DNA from 3 places in the Cytobacillus sp. FSL K6-0129 genome. Region 3 is predicted to be linked to each of the others. Evidence: a T-box and tRNA genes for the amino acid it is inferred to sense, from the RefSeq annotation. Region 3 holds a T-box; the other regions hold tRNA genes.

Region 1 (4,282 bases), 280 kb from region 3:
CGAAGCCGCAAGGCGAAGTATAGGGGCTGACGCCTGCCCGGTGCTGGAAGGTTAAGAGGAGAGGTTAGCTCACGCGAAGCTTTGAATCGAAGCCCCAGTAAACGGCGGCCGTAACTATAACGGTCCTAAGGTAGCGAAATTCCTTGTCGGGTAAGTTCCGACCCGCACGAAAGGCGTAACGATCTGGGCACTGTCTCAACGAGAGACTCGGTGAAATTATAGTACCTGTGAAGATGCAGGTTACCCGCGACAGGACGGAAAGACCCCGTGGAGCTTTACTGTAGCCTGATATTGAATTTTGGTACAGCTTGTACAGGATAGGTAGGAGCCTTAGAAGCCGGAGCGCTAGCTTCGGTGGAGGCGTCGGTGGGATACTACCCTGGCTGTATTGAAATTCTAACCCACATCCCTTATCGGGATGGGAGACAGTGTCAGGTGGGCAGTTTGACTGGGGCGGTCGCCTCCTAAAGAGTAACGGAGGCGCCCAAAGGTTCCCTCAGAATGGTTGGAAATCATTCGTAGAGTGTAAAGGCACAAGGGAGCTTGACTGCGAGACCTACAAGTCGAGCAGGGACGAAAGTCGGGCTTAGTGATCCGGTGGTTCCGCATGGAAGGGCCATCGCTCAACGGATAAAAGCTACCCCGGGGATAACAGGCTTATCTCCCCCAAGAGTCCACATCGACGGGGAGGTTTGGCACCTCGATGTCGGCTCATCGCATCCTGGGGCTGTAGTCGGTCCCAAGGGTTGGGCTGTTCGCCCATTAAAGCGGTACGCGAGCTGGGTTCAGAACGTCGTGAGACAGTTCGGTCCCTATCCGTCGTGGGCGCAGGAAATTTGAGAGGAGCTGTCCTTAGTACGAGAGGACCGGGATGGACGCACCGCTGGTGTACCAGTTGTCTTGCCAAAGGCATCGCTGGGTAGCTATGTGCGGAAGGGATAAGTGCTGAAAGCATCTAAGCATGAAGCCCCCCTCGAGATGAGATTTCCCATAGCGCAAGCTAGTAAGATCCCTGAAAGATGATCAGGTTGATAGGTTAGAGGTGGAAGTGTGGCGACACATGCAGCTGACTAATACTAATCGATCGAGGACTTAACCAAAAACGAAAAGCGAAAGCGCCTTGCACAGGTGCGACAAGCATAAGACAGATTTGACAGGAGGTTGTTCTTTAACCTCATGACAAATTTGACTTATGACCTCGAGCACCTAGGCGCTGTAGCTGGACAATACGAAATGCGGGCGGCTCCAAGCCGCCGCAGCTAGACAGCACTACGTAAGTAGTCGCATCAGCAACGCATAGGCGATTACTCATAAATATCTTCTTCAACATTACCTAGTTTTCAGAGAATGATTTAAAATTTCTCTTGAAAATTTTATTAAAGACGTTATAATAATATATGTCTTTAAAAAGTCCGGTGGCGATAGCGAGAAGGTCACACCCGTTCCCATACCGAACACGGAAGTTAAGCTTCTAAAGCGCCGATGGTAGTTAGGGGCTGTCCCCTTGTGAGAGTAGGACGTTGCCGGGCATACATATTGGAGGATTAGCTCAGCTGGGAGAGCATCTGCCTTACAAGCAGAGGGTCGGCGGTTCGATCCCGTCATCCTCCACCATTTTTTGTGTGTATTTGCCGGCCTAGCTCAATTGGTAGAGCAACTGACTTGTAATCAGTAGGTTGGGGGTTCAAGTCCTCTGGCCGGCACCACTCGTGCTTTGTACGAGCCATTAGCTCAGTTGGTAGAGCATCTGACTTTTAATCAGAGGGTCGAAGGTTCGAGTCCTTCATGGCTCACCATTTGATCATTTTAATATGCGGGTGTGGCGGAATTGGCAGACGCACCAGACTTAGGATCTGGCGCCGCAAGGCGTGGGGGTTCGACTCCCTTCACCCGCACCATTTTTCATTTTAAATATTTGCGGAAGTAGTTCAGTGGTAGAACATCACCTTGCCAAGGTGAGGGTCGCGGGTTCGAATCCCGTCTTCCGCTCCAATATGTGCCGGGGTGGCGGAACTGGCAGACGCACAGGACTTAAAATCCTGCGGTAGGTGACTACCGTACCGGTTCGATTCCGGTCCTCGGCACCATTCTTTTTAAAATTAAGCGCCCGTAGCTCAATTGGATAGAGCGTTTGACTACGGATCAAAAGGTTAGGGGTTCGACTCCTCTCGGGCGCGTTTTGTATCGGGAAGTAGCTCAGCTTGGTAGAGCACTTGGTTTGGGACCAAGGGGTCGCAGGTTCGAATCCTGTCTTCCCGACCACTAGATATACATATATATTTTTAGGGGCCTTAGCTCAGCTGGGAGAGCGCCTGCTTTGCACGCAGGAGGTCAGCGGTTCGATCCCGCTAGGCTCCACCAATTAATTTTATACAAAATATTCTATGGCGGTGTAGCTCAGCTGGCTAGAGCGTACGGTTCATACCCGTGAGGTCGGGGGTTCGATCCCCTCCGCCGCTACCATAGATAGAATGATGGACCTTTAGCTCAGCTGGTTAGAGCAGACGGCTCATAACCGTCCGGTCGTAGGTTCGAGTCCTACAAGGTCCACCATTATTCGGAGGAATACCCAAGTCTGGCTGAAGGGATCGGTCTTGAAAACCGACAGGGGTGTTAAAGCCCGCGGGGGTTCGAATCCCTCTTCCTCCGCCATTCATATTATTATCGCGGGGTGGAGCAGTCCGGTAGCTCGTCGGGCTCATAACCCGAAGGTCGCAGGTTCAAATCCTGCCCCCGCAATCTGGTCCGGTAGTTCAGTTGGTTAGAATGCCTGCCTGTCACGCAGGAGGTCGCGGGTTCGAGTCCCGTCCGGACCGCCATTTACATATTTATTATTTTGGCTCAGTAGCTCAGTCGGTAGAGCAAAGGACTGAAAATCCTTGTGTCGGCGGTTCGATTCCGTCCTGAGCCATCTTTTATGGCGGTTGTGGCGAAGTGGTTAACGCATCGGATTGTGGTTCCGACATTCGTGGGTTCGATTCCCATCAGCCGCCCCATTGCGGGTGTAGTTTAGTGGTAAAACCTCAGCCTTCCAAGCTGATGATGAGGGTTCGATTCCCTTCACCCGCTTAAATAGGGGCCTATAGCTCAGCTGGTTAGAGCGCACGCCTGATAAGCGTGAGGTCGATGGTTCGAGTCCATTTAGGCCCACCATTTATATTATTCCGCAGTAGCTCAGTGGTAGAGCATTCGGCTGTTAACCGAACGGTCGTAGGTTCGAATCCTACCTGCGGAGCCATATGGAGAAGTACTCAAGTGGCTGAAGAGGCGCCCCTGCTAAGGGTGTAGGTCGGGCAACCGGCGCGAGGGTTCAAATCCCTCCTTCTCCGCCAGTTGGCCCCTTGGTCAAGCGGTTAAGACACCGCCCTTTCACGGCGGTAACACGGGTTCGAATCCCGTAGGGGTCATAAAAAAGAAGCTGTCAACATAAGTTGACAGCTTCTTTTTTATGTGGCTAACACTTTTTGGATGTTATATTATCTGTCATTAGATGTCAAAATAATTCGAAAAATAACAAGGGATTTTTATACTTAAGACGAATTATTTAAGAAAGAGTAATGTAATACAAGGAGTGGAATGAATTAAGATGAATACAACTGCATACCCCACTGAATTCGAAATGCACTTGTTTCATGAAGGAAGCTTATTTAAGGCATACGAACTGTTTGGATCACACCGTCATAAAGAAGGAGATAATTGGGTTACTTCCTTTACTATCTATGCTCCACATGCCACCTCAATATCATTAGTTGGTTCTTTTAATCATTGGAATGGCGAAGGTTTTTCATTAGATAAAGTAAATAAAGAGGGGATATGGAGAATTCAGCTAGATGGAGATTTAACAGGAGAACTTTATAAATATGCAATTAAGAACAAGGATGAACAAACTTTTTTAAAGGCTGATCCTTTTGCTTTTTGTTCAGAATTACGGCCTAGTACTGCTTCGATTGTTTATTCCTTAGAAGGTTACAAATGGAAGGACCAAGGCTGGCAAAAGGAAAAACAACAAAGGAAAGCATTTTCAGAACCTATGATGATATATGAGATGCACTTAGGTACATGGAAAAAGAGGAATGGCCTTTTATTGACATACAGTGAACTAGCAGAAGAAATCATTCCTTACGTAAAGGAGCATGGTTTTACACATATTGAATTGATGCCTATAATTGAACACCCTTATGATCGTTCATGGGGGTATCAAGGAACAGGCTATTATTCGGCTACTAGTAGATATGGTGAACCAAAAGATTTAATGTTTTTTATTGATCAATGTCATCAAAAT
Region 2 (4,282 bases), 2.7 Mb from region 3:
GGAGAGCGTTCTAAGGGCGTTGAAGCTAGACCGTAAGGACTGGTGGAGCGCTTAGAAGTGAGAATGCCGGTATGAGTAGCGAAAGATGGGTGAGAATCCCATCCACCGAATGCCTAAGGTTTCCTGAGGAAGGCTCGTCCGCTCAGGGTTAGTCGGGACCTAAGCCGAGGCTGAAAAGCGTAGGCGATGGACAACAGGTTGATATTCCTGTACCACCGTATTCTGTTTGAGTGATGGGGGGACGCAGGAGGATAGGGTAAGCGCACTATTGGATGTGCGTCTAAGCAGTTAGAGGGACCATGAGGCAAATCCCATGGTCATATACCTTGAGCTGTGATAGCGAGGGAAATTTAGTACCGAAGTTCTTGATTCCACACTGCCAAGAAAAGCCTCTAGCGAGGAATAAGGTGCCCGTACCGCAAACCGACACAGGTAGGCGAGGAGAGAATCCTAAGGTGAGCGAGAGAACTCTCGTTAAGGAACTCGGCAAAATGACCCCGTAACTTCGGGAGAAGGGGTGCTCATTAGGGTGTTAAAGCCTTGATGAGCCGCAGTGAATAGGCCCAGGCGACTGTTTAGCAAAAACACAGGTCTCTGCGAAGCCGCAAGGCGAAGTATAGGGGCTGACGCCTGCCCGGTGCTGGAAGGTTAAGAGGAGAGGTTAGCTCACGCGAAGCTTTGAATCGAAGCCCCAGTAAACGGCGGCCGTAACTATAACGGTCCTAAGGTAGCGAAATTCCTTGTCGGGTAAGTTCCGACCCGCACGAAAGGCGTAACGATCTGGGCACTGTCTCAACGAGAGACTCGGTGAAATTATAGTACCTGTGAAGATGCAGGTTACCCGCGACAGGACGGAAAGACCCCGTGGAGCTTTACTGTAGCCTGATATTGAATTTTGGTACAGCTTGTACAGGATAGGTAGGAGCCTTAGAAGCCGGAGCGCTAGCTTCGGTGGAGGCGTCGGTGGGATACTACCCTGGCTGTATTGAAATTCTAACCCACATCCCTTATCGGGATGGGAGACAGTGTCAGGTGGGCAGTTTGACTGGGGCGGTCGCCTCCTAAAGAGTAACGGAGGCGCCCAAAGGTTCCCTCAGAATGGTTGGAAATCATTCGTAGAGTGTAAAGGCACAAGGGAGCTTGACTGCGAGACCTACAAGTCGAGCAGGGACGAAAGTCGGGCTTAGTGATCCGGTGGTTCCGCATGGAAGGGCCATCGCTCAACGGATAAAAGCTACCCCGGGGATAACAGGCTTATCTCCCCCAAGAGTCCACATCGACGGGGAGGTTTGGCACCTCGATGTCGGCTCATCGCATCCTGGGGCTGTAGTCGGTCCCAAGGGTTGGGCTGTTCGCCCATTAAAGCGGTACGCGAGCTGGGTTCAGAACGTCGTGAGACAGTTCGGTCCCTATCCGTCGTGGGCGCAGGAAATTTGAGAGGAGCTGTCCTTAGTACGAGAGGACCGGGATGGACGCACCGCTGGTGTACCAGTTGTCTTGCCAAAGGCATCGCTGGGTAGCTATGTGCGGAAGGGATAAGTGCTGAAAGCATCTAAGCATGAAGCCCCCCTCGAGATGAGATTTCCCATAGCGCAAGCTAGTAAGATCCCTGAAAGATGATCAGGTTGATAGGTTAGAGGTGGAAGTGTGGCGACACATGCAGCTGACTAATACTAATCGATCGAGGACTTAACCAAAAACGAAAAGCGAAAGCGCCTATCTAGGCGCTGTAGCTGGACAATACGAAATGCGGGCGGCTTCAAGCCGCCGCAGCTAGACAGCACTACGTAAGTAGTCGCGTCAGCACGCATTCAGGCGATTACTCAAAACAATCTTCTTCAACATTACCTAGTTTTCAGAGAATGATTTAAAATTTCTCTTGAAAATTTTATTAAAGACGTTATAATAATATATGTCTTTAAAAAGTCCGGTGGCGATAGCGAGAAGGTCACACCCGTTCCCATACCGAACACGGAAGTTAAGCTTCTAAAGCGCCGATGGTAGTTAGGGGCTGTCCCCTTGTGAGAGTAGGAAGTTGCCGGGCATACATACTATTAAATTATTCCGCAGTAGCTCAGTGGTAGAGCATTCGGCTGTTAACCGAACGGTCGTAGGTTCGAATCCTACCTGCGGAGCCAATGGAGAGCTGTCCGAGCTGGCCGAAGGAGCACGATTGGAAATCGTGTAGGCGGTTTATAGCCGTCTCAAGGGTTCAAATCCCTTGCTCTCCGCCATTAAACATATAAATTGGCCCCTTGGTCAAGCGGTTAAGACACCGCCCTTTCACGGCGGTAACACGGGTTCGAATCCCGTAGGGGTCACCATTTTGGAGGATTAGCTCAGCTGGGAGAGCATCTGCCTTACAAGCAGAGGGTCGGCGGTTCGATCCCGTCATCCTCCACCATTCATATTATCGCGGGGTGGAGCAGTCCGGTAGCTCGTCGGGCTCATAACCCGAAGGTCGCAGGTTCAAATCCTGCCCCCGCAATTTGGTCCGGTAGTTCAGTTGGTTAGAATGCCTGCCTGTCACGCAGGAGGTCGCGGGTTCGAGTCCCGTCCGGACCGCCACTACATAAATTCACACAAATTAATTTAAAACATATTGTAAAACGTATAAGTTTTGGCTCAGTAGCTCAGTCGGTAGAGCAAAGGACTGAAAATCCTTGTGTCGGCGGTTCGATTCCGTCCTGAGCCACCATTTGCCGGCCTAGCTCAATTGGTAGAGCAACTGACTTGTAATCAGTAGGTTGGGGGTTCAAGTCCTCTGGCCGGCATTGTTTTTTATGGAGGGGTAGCGAAGTGGCTAAACGCGGCGGACTGTAAATCCGCTCCTTCGGGTTCGGCAGTTCGAATCTGCCCCCCTCCACCATCTAGGGGTATAGTTTAATGGTAAAACGAAGGTCTCCAAAACCTTTGATGTGGGTTCGATTCCTACTACCCCTGCCAATTATGGCGGTTGTGGCGAAGTGGTTAACGCATCGGATTGTGGTTCCGACATTCGTGGGTTCGATTCCCATCAGCCGCCCCATTATTTTAAATTCACATTTTTTGCTTTCATGCATAGAATATACAAATGGGCTATAGCCAAGTGGTAAGGCAACGGATTTTGATTCCGTCATTCGCAGGTTCGAACCCTGCTAGCCCAGCCAGATCTGCGGAAGTAGTTCAGTGGTAGAACATCACCTTGCCAAGGTGAGGGTCGCGGGTTCGAATCCCGTCTTCCGCTCCAAGTAGTTATTTATATTGATGGCGGCATAGCCAAGTGGTAAGGCAGAGGTCTGCAAAACCTTCACCACCGGTTCAAATCCGGTTGCCGCCTCCAATACATATTCACTCATTTTTATACACCTCATGCCGGGGTGGCGGAACTGGCAGACGCACAGGACTTAAAATCCTGCGGTAGGTGACTACCGTACCGGTTCGATTCCGGTCCTCGGCACCATAATTAAATAAAAGAATATTTGCCGGTGTGGCGGAATTGGCAGACGCGCACGACTCAAAATCGTGTTCCGTAAGGAGTGTCGGTTCGACCCCGACCACCGGTATTCTGACGTTCAAATACGTCCATTTTAAAAAACGTTAAAAGCTCACAAATGTTGATTTATCAAGGTTTGTGAGCTTTTCTCTTTTTTGAGAACACGATAGAAAACGATAAGAATTGATTTCTTTTTACACAAATTTTACACATAGAAATCCCTTGATGACATTGATTTATTTAGATGTAAGTTGCATCTATGTTTTACACAAAATGGTCCCTAAGCGCATCAATGAGTAACTAATTATTAATTTTTCTCTTTTTTTAAGAATTCTTTCTTGGAATGCTATGTAGCGTTCTATGGTAAGGAGGTAATGTGCTTCAGACTTTGAAAATTCTTTTTCAATAGTTTCTCTCATAATGTTAGTAATTTGACTCTCACCCTTATAGATGCCTTTATTGATTAATCCATTTAAACGGCCTTCATAGTCACGAGCAGACTTTTCACCAATCTGATACTCCTTCATAAGAAAATCTTTAAATTTCATCGTAGAATTCCCCCGTTATCATTTTTAAAACAAATAGGACAGGTAAGTACCTTTGCATTTATGACAATTTGGCTTCCAATCTTAATGGTTGGGTTCGAATAAGTTAGCTCTGTTTCACACCTAAAGCACCTATTGTTTACAACTTGATAATTCCGAGTATATTTTCATTGACGATAATCCATATTTTTCATGGGATATCACCTCAACTTGATTATACAATTAATAACATTTGATAGCAGGGTATTATAAAAAAAACGCA
Region 3 (4,282 bases):
CCACCTGCGTATTGCGTGAGTAATTGCGCTGCTCTTTCTGCTGCTGGACGAACACGCTGTGGATCAACACCTTTTTCATAACGCGCACTCGCTTCACTCCTTAATCCGTGATCTTTCGAGGACTTTCTAATCGCACCTCCAGTGAAATAAGCTGATTCAAGTAGTACGGTCGTTGTTTCATTACCAACTTCTGAATTCGCTCCACCCATTACACCAGCTAAAGCAACTGGTACTTCCCCATTTGTGATAACTAGGTGATCTGTTGTTAATTCTCTCTCAGCATCATCAAGCGTAGTGATTTTTTCACCTTGGTTGGCACGGCGAACAAGAATCTCTTTCGAACCTAGGCGATCATAATCAAACGCGTGTAAAGGCTGACCGTATTCAAGCAAAATATAGTTCGTAATATCAACAACATTATTATGTGGACGAATACCAGCTGCTGTTAAACGAGCTTGTAACCATAGTGGTGACGGAGCGATTTTTACATTTTTAATTACTTTAGCGACATATAATGGGTTATCATCTGCTGCTTCTACATTTACAGTGATGTAATCAGCGGCTCTCTCAGAAACAGTCTCTACCTTTGGCTGCGGTAACTTCACATCTTTTTCTAAAATAGCAGCGACTTCATAGGCAACACCAAGCATACTTTGGCAATCTGCACGGTTCGGTGTTAACCCTAGTTCTAATACTTGATCATCTCTGTGCAATTGCTCTAATGCATTGGTTCCAAGCTCTGTATCTGCTGGAAACACATAGATACCTTCACTATAATCTTTAGCGACTAGCTTACTTTCAAAGCCTAGTTCTTGAAGAGAACAAATCATACCATTCGAAGCTTCACCACGTAATTTTGCTTTTTTAATTTTAAAATTCCCCGGTAATACTGCACCTACAGTTGCAACTGCTACCTTTTGTCCTTTATCAACATTAGGAGCCCCACAAATGATTTGCACAAGTTCGCCATTGCCAAGGTCTACTTGACAAATATTTAATTTATCAGCACTTGGATGTTTCTCTTTTTCAGATACATAGCCGACGACGACACCCTTAATTCCTTCATCAAGTGTCTCTACACCTTCAACTTCGATTCCGCTCTTTGTGATCTTCTCTGCTAATTCTTCTGGTGTAATCCCAGATAAGTCAACATATTCTTGTAACCATTTATATGAAACGTACATATCGTTGTCCTCCCCCTTTATTCATGAATTGAGAATTGCTTTAAGAATCTACTATCATTTGTATAGAAATGACGAATATCATCGACACCGTATTTTAACATGGCAATACGCTCAGCTCCCATGCCAAAGGCAAAACCTGTATATTTTTTAGAATCAAATCCTGCCATTTCAAGTACATTTGGGTGTACCATTCCTGCACCTAAGATCTCAATCCAACCGGTTTTTTTACATACATTACAGCCTTTTCCAGAACAAATCATACAAGAAATATCCATTTCTACAGATGGCTCAGTAAATGGGAAGAAACTTGGACGAAGGCGAATTTCTCTCTCTTCACCAAACATTTTTTTCGCAAATACTTCTAGCGTACCCTTTAAGTCTGTCATACGAATATTTTCATCTATCACAAGTCCTTCAATTTGCATAAATTGATGAGAGTGAGTCGCATCATCATTATCACGACGGAATACTTTTCCTGGACAAATGATTTTCACTGGACCTTTCCCCTCATGCTTTTCCATCGTTCTAGCTTGCACAGGCGAAGTATGTGTGCGTAATAAAATATCCTCTGTAATATAGAATGAATCTTGCATATCACGTGCAGGGTGACCTTTTGGTAAGTTCAATGCTTCAAAATTATAATAATCCTTCTCCACTTCTGGTCCTTCCGCTACGGTATAGCCCATTCCAATGAATAAGTCCTCAATTTCTTCAACAACCCTTGTTAATGAATGATGATTACCGGTATGTACAGGACGACCTGGTAATGTCACATCAATCGTTTCTGCAGCAAGCTTAGCTTGAATTTGCGCTTCTTCTAACTGCACTTGTTTTGCCGTTATTCCTTGCGTAATTTGATCACGCACTTCATTTGCTAATGCACCCATTTTCGGACGTTCTTCTGCAGAAAGTTTCCCCATTCCTTTTAGTACTTCTGTGATCGGGCCTTTCTTACCTAAATAAGCAACGCGGATATCATTTAATTCTTTTAAATCCATTGCCGCAGAAACCTTCTCTAACGCTTCTGCTTGCAATTCTTTTAAACGCTCTTGCATCTTGAAACTCCTCCTTTTAATACTTTTTTGACAAAATAAAAAACCTTATCCCATGAAAGGGACGAGGTTTGGAATCGCGGTACCACCCTTTTTAATACAACAATAAAAAACATGCTATATTCGCTTCATTTCGATAACGGCAAAAAGCCGGTGCATCTTTACATCGAAAATATTCGATGGTCCCGATGTCTGCTCAAGAGCTGAAATTTCGAGTAAGTCGCTCATAAAAATGCTTTCAGTCTCAGGCATTTTCTCCCTATTATGAACAAAACATACTTTACTTTGTCTCTATCATAGCTTTTAATTATTTCATTTTGCTATTTATTATATTACATTATGAGTCGACATTCAAATTGTTCTCACGATTTTTTTACTCATTATTCGTTTCGCAAATAATATAGCAATATACCTGCTGCTACAGCTACATTTAAGGACTCACTCTTACCGTATAAAGGAATATACAGATTGGCTGTAGTTTGTGTAAGTAACTCTTTATTTACACCGTTCCCTTCATTACCAACGAGCAATGCAAATTCATCCAGTGGAGCAAAGCTTTGATATTCTTTGCCTCCTTCTAATGCTGTACCGTATACAGGAATATTATTTTCCTTTAACTCCTTCATCCATACATCCAACTTGCCATGGATAATTGGTAGATGGAAGTGACTACCTTGAGCAGAACGTAAAACCTTTGGATTATAAGGGTCCACTGTGCCGTGACCGATGATAACCGCATCCATGCCAGCCGCATCAGCTGTACGAATCATTGTTCCTAAGTTTCCGGGATCTTGCACTTCATCTAATAGTAATAATTTCTTCAAACCAAGCGAATCGAAAGACCTCTCTTCTTCTTGATAACATACGGCCACAATTCCTTGCGGTGTTTGTGTATCAGTTAAGTCTCCAATCACATGTGGCGGTAGGATATAAACGGAACAGTTTCCTACATTCCAGCTTTTTGGTATATCCTTTTCCTCACTAATCATTAACTCTTTTACACGATTTTCTTTTAATGCTTCTTCAACAAGATGAAATCCTTCAACAAGAAAAGTACCTGTTATATCTCTTTCTTTCCTTTTGAGAAGCTTTTTCCACTGCTTCACCTGTGGATTTTTTGCTGATTGTAAGTACTTCATTTTTTCGCTCCTTCAATAAAACACGTGCCATTAATATTTCATTATACCGAAAAACACATACATAATAAATCTTAAATGAGAAACCCTATAATCGTAACGAATTCTAACGAAGGATGTGTTTACTTTTATGAACTTAAATTTACGTAATGCCATCTTACACAATGTTTCAGGTAATTCACAAGATGAATTAAAAGATACTATTGTTGATGCTATACAAACAGGCGAAGAGAAAATGCTCCCTGGCCTTGGCGTATTATTTGAAGTCATTTGGCAAAATTCATCTGAAACTGAAAAGAAAGAAATGCTAGAGACGTTAGAAAACGGCTTACAATAAGAAAAAAAACAGCCTTTCATCAGGCTGTTTTTTTCTATTCAAAAGTTATTTTTGCAACTGTATCGTTATCTAGTCTTTTAATAACAGCTGTAATCAGTTTTACTGCGTTTTCAAAATCATCACGATGAAGAATACCCGCATGTGAATGAATATATCTTGTTGCAATTGTAATTGAAAGCGCTGGCACACCTTTATATGTTAAATGTATGGAACCTGCATCCGTTCCACCACCTGGTACAGAATCAAACTGATATGGAATATTGAGCTCATCTGCTGTATTTGTTACAAAATCTCTTAAACCTTTATGTGACACCATAGAAGCGTCATAGAGTATAATTTGAGGACCATCACCTAATTTACTTAACGCATCCTTTTCTGTTACACCTGGTGTATCTCCTGGTATCCCAACATCAACAGCGATACCGATATCAGGCTTAATCATTTGTGCAGCTGTTTTTGCCCCACGCAAGCCAACTTCTTCTTGTACCGTTCCAACCGCATATACTGTATTTGGATGGTTCTCATTTTTCAAACCTTCTAGCACTTTAATTGCAATCGCCAAACCGATTCTGT

Evidence for each region. The T-box of region 3 lies ahead of pheS (phenylalanine--tRNA ligase subunit alpha). A T-box ahead of a tRNA ligase gene usually reads a tRNA of that ligase, here a tRNA-Phe.
Region 1: it encodes a tRNA-Phe, which carries the amino acid that the T-box ahead of pheS (phenylalanine--tRNA ligase subunit alpha) is inferred to sense. The anticodon was not compared.
Region 2: it encodes a tRNA-Phe, which carries the amino acid that the T-box ahead of pheS (phenylalanine--tRNA ligase subunit alpha) is inferred to sense. The anticodon was not compared.

The regions. Positions count from the first base shown of each region.
Region 1 is NZ_JBBOXM010000001.1:2,035,521-2,039,802, reverse strand. Features, by position in the region: rRNA gene MHI57_RS10115 (23S ribosomal RNA) at 1-1,100, shown strand, start outside; rRNA gene rrf (5S ribosomal RNA) at 1,412-1,529, shown strand; tRNA gene MHI57_RS10105 (tRNA-Val) at 1,539-1,614, shown strand; tRNA gene MHI57_RS10100 (tRNA-Thr) at 1,631-1,706, shown strand; tRNA gene MHI57_RS10095 (tRNA-Lys) at 1,721-1,796, shown strand; tRNA gene MHI57_RS10090 (tRNA-Leu) at 1,814-1,898, shown strand; tRNA gene MHI57_RS10085 (tRNA-Gly) at 1,918-1,992, shown strand; tRNA gene MHI57_RS10080 (tRNA-Leu) at 1,999-2,087, shown strand; tRNA gene MHI57_RS10075 (tRNA-Arg) at 2,104-2,177, shown strand; tRNA gene MHI57_RS10070 (tRNA-Pro) at 2,186-2,262, shown strand; tRNA gene MHI57_RS10065 (tRNA-Ala) at 2,286-2,361, shown strand; tRNA gene MHI57_RS10060 (tRNA-Met) at 2,387-2,463, shown strand; tRNA gene MHI57_RS10055 (tRNA-Ile) at 2,477-2,553, shown strand; tRNA gene MHI57_RS10050 (tRNA-Ser) at 2,560-2,652, shown strand; tRNA gene MHI57_RS10045 (tRNA-Met) at 2,666-2,739, shown strand; tRNA gene MHI57_RS10040 (tRNA-Asp) at 2,743-2,819, shown strand; tRNA gene MHI57_RS10035 (tRNA-Phe) at 2,839-2,911, shown strand; tRNA gene MHI57_RS10030 (tRNA-His) at 2,921-2,996, shown strand; tRNA gene MHI57_RS10025 (tRNA-Gly) at 2,999-3,069, shown strand; tRNA gene MHI57_RS10020 (tRNA-Ile) at 3,077-3,153, shown strand; tRNA gene MHI57_RS10015 (tRNA-Asn) at 3,164-3,238, shown strand; tRNA gene MHI57_RS10010 (tRNA-Ser) at 3,242-3,332, shown strand; tRNA gene MHI57_RS10005 (tRNA-Glu) at 3,336-3,407, shown strand; gene glgB (1,4-alpha-glucan branching enzyme) at 3,587-4,282, shown strand, end outside.
Region 2 is NZ_JBBOXM010000001.1:4,471,655-4,475,936, forward strand. Features, by position in the region: rRNA gene MHI57_RS22725 (23S ribosomal RNA) at 1-1,697, shown strand, start outside; rRNA gene rrf (5S ribosomal RNA) at 1,927-2,044, shown strand; tRNA gene MHI57_RS22735 (tRNA-Asn) at 2,064-2,138, shown strand; tRNA gene MHI57_RS22740 (tRNA-Ser) at 2,141-2,234, shown strand; tRNA gene MHI57_RS22745 (tRNA-Glu) at 2,250-2,324, shown strand; tRNA gene MHI57_RS22750 (tRNA-Val) at 2,329-2,404, shown strand; tRNA gene MHI57_RS22755 (tRNA-Met) at 2,415-2,488, shown strand; tRNA gene MHI57_RS22760 (tRNA-Asp) at 2,492-2,568, shown strand; tRNA gene MHI57_RS22765 (tRNA-Phe) at 2,623-2,698, shown strand; tRNA gene MHI57_RS22770 (tRNA-Thr) at 2,702-2,774, shown strand; tRNA gene MHI57_RS22775 (tRNA-Tyr) at 2,786-2,869, shown strand; tRNA gene MHI57_RS22780 (tRNA-Trp) at 2,873-2,946, shown strand; tRNA gene MHI57_RS22785 (tRNA-His) at 2,953-3,028, shown strand; tRNA gene MHI57_RS22790 (tRNA-Gln) at 3,075-3,149, shown strand; tRNA gene MHI57_RS22795 (tRNA-Gly) at 3,155-3,229, shown strand; tRNA gene MHI57_RS22800 (tRNA-Cys) at 3,249-3,322, shown strand; tRNA gene MHI57_RS22805 (tRNA-Leu) at 3,354-3,442, shown strand; tRNA gene MHI57_RS22810 (tRNA-Leu) at 3,464-3,545, shown strand; gene MHI57_RS22815 (hypothetical protein) at 3,733-4,023, opposite strand.
Region 3 is NZ_JBBOXM010000001.1:1,755,896-1,760,177, forward strand. Features, by position in the region: gene pheT (phenylalanine--tRNA ligase subunit beta) at 1-1,184, opposite strand, end outside; gene pheS (phenylalanine--tRNA ligase subunit alpha) at 1,202-2,239, opposite strand; T-box leader at 2,294-2,543, opposite strand; gene MHI57_RS08625 (TrmH family RNA methyltransferase) at 2,617-3,375, opposite strand; gene sspI (small acid-soluble spore protein SspI) at 3,503-3,709, shown strand; gene MHI57_RS08635 (M42 family metallopeptidase) at 3,744-4,282, opposite strand, start outside.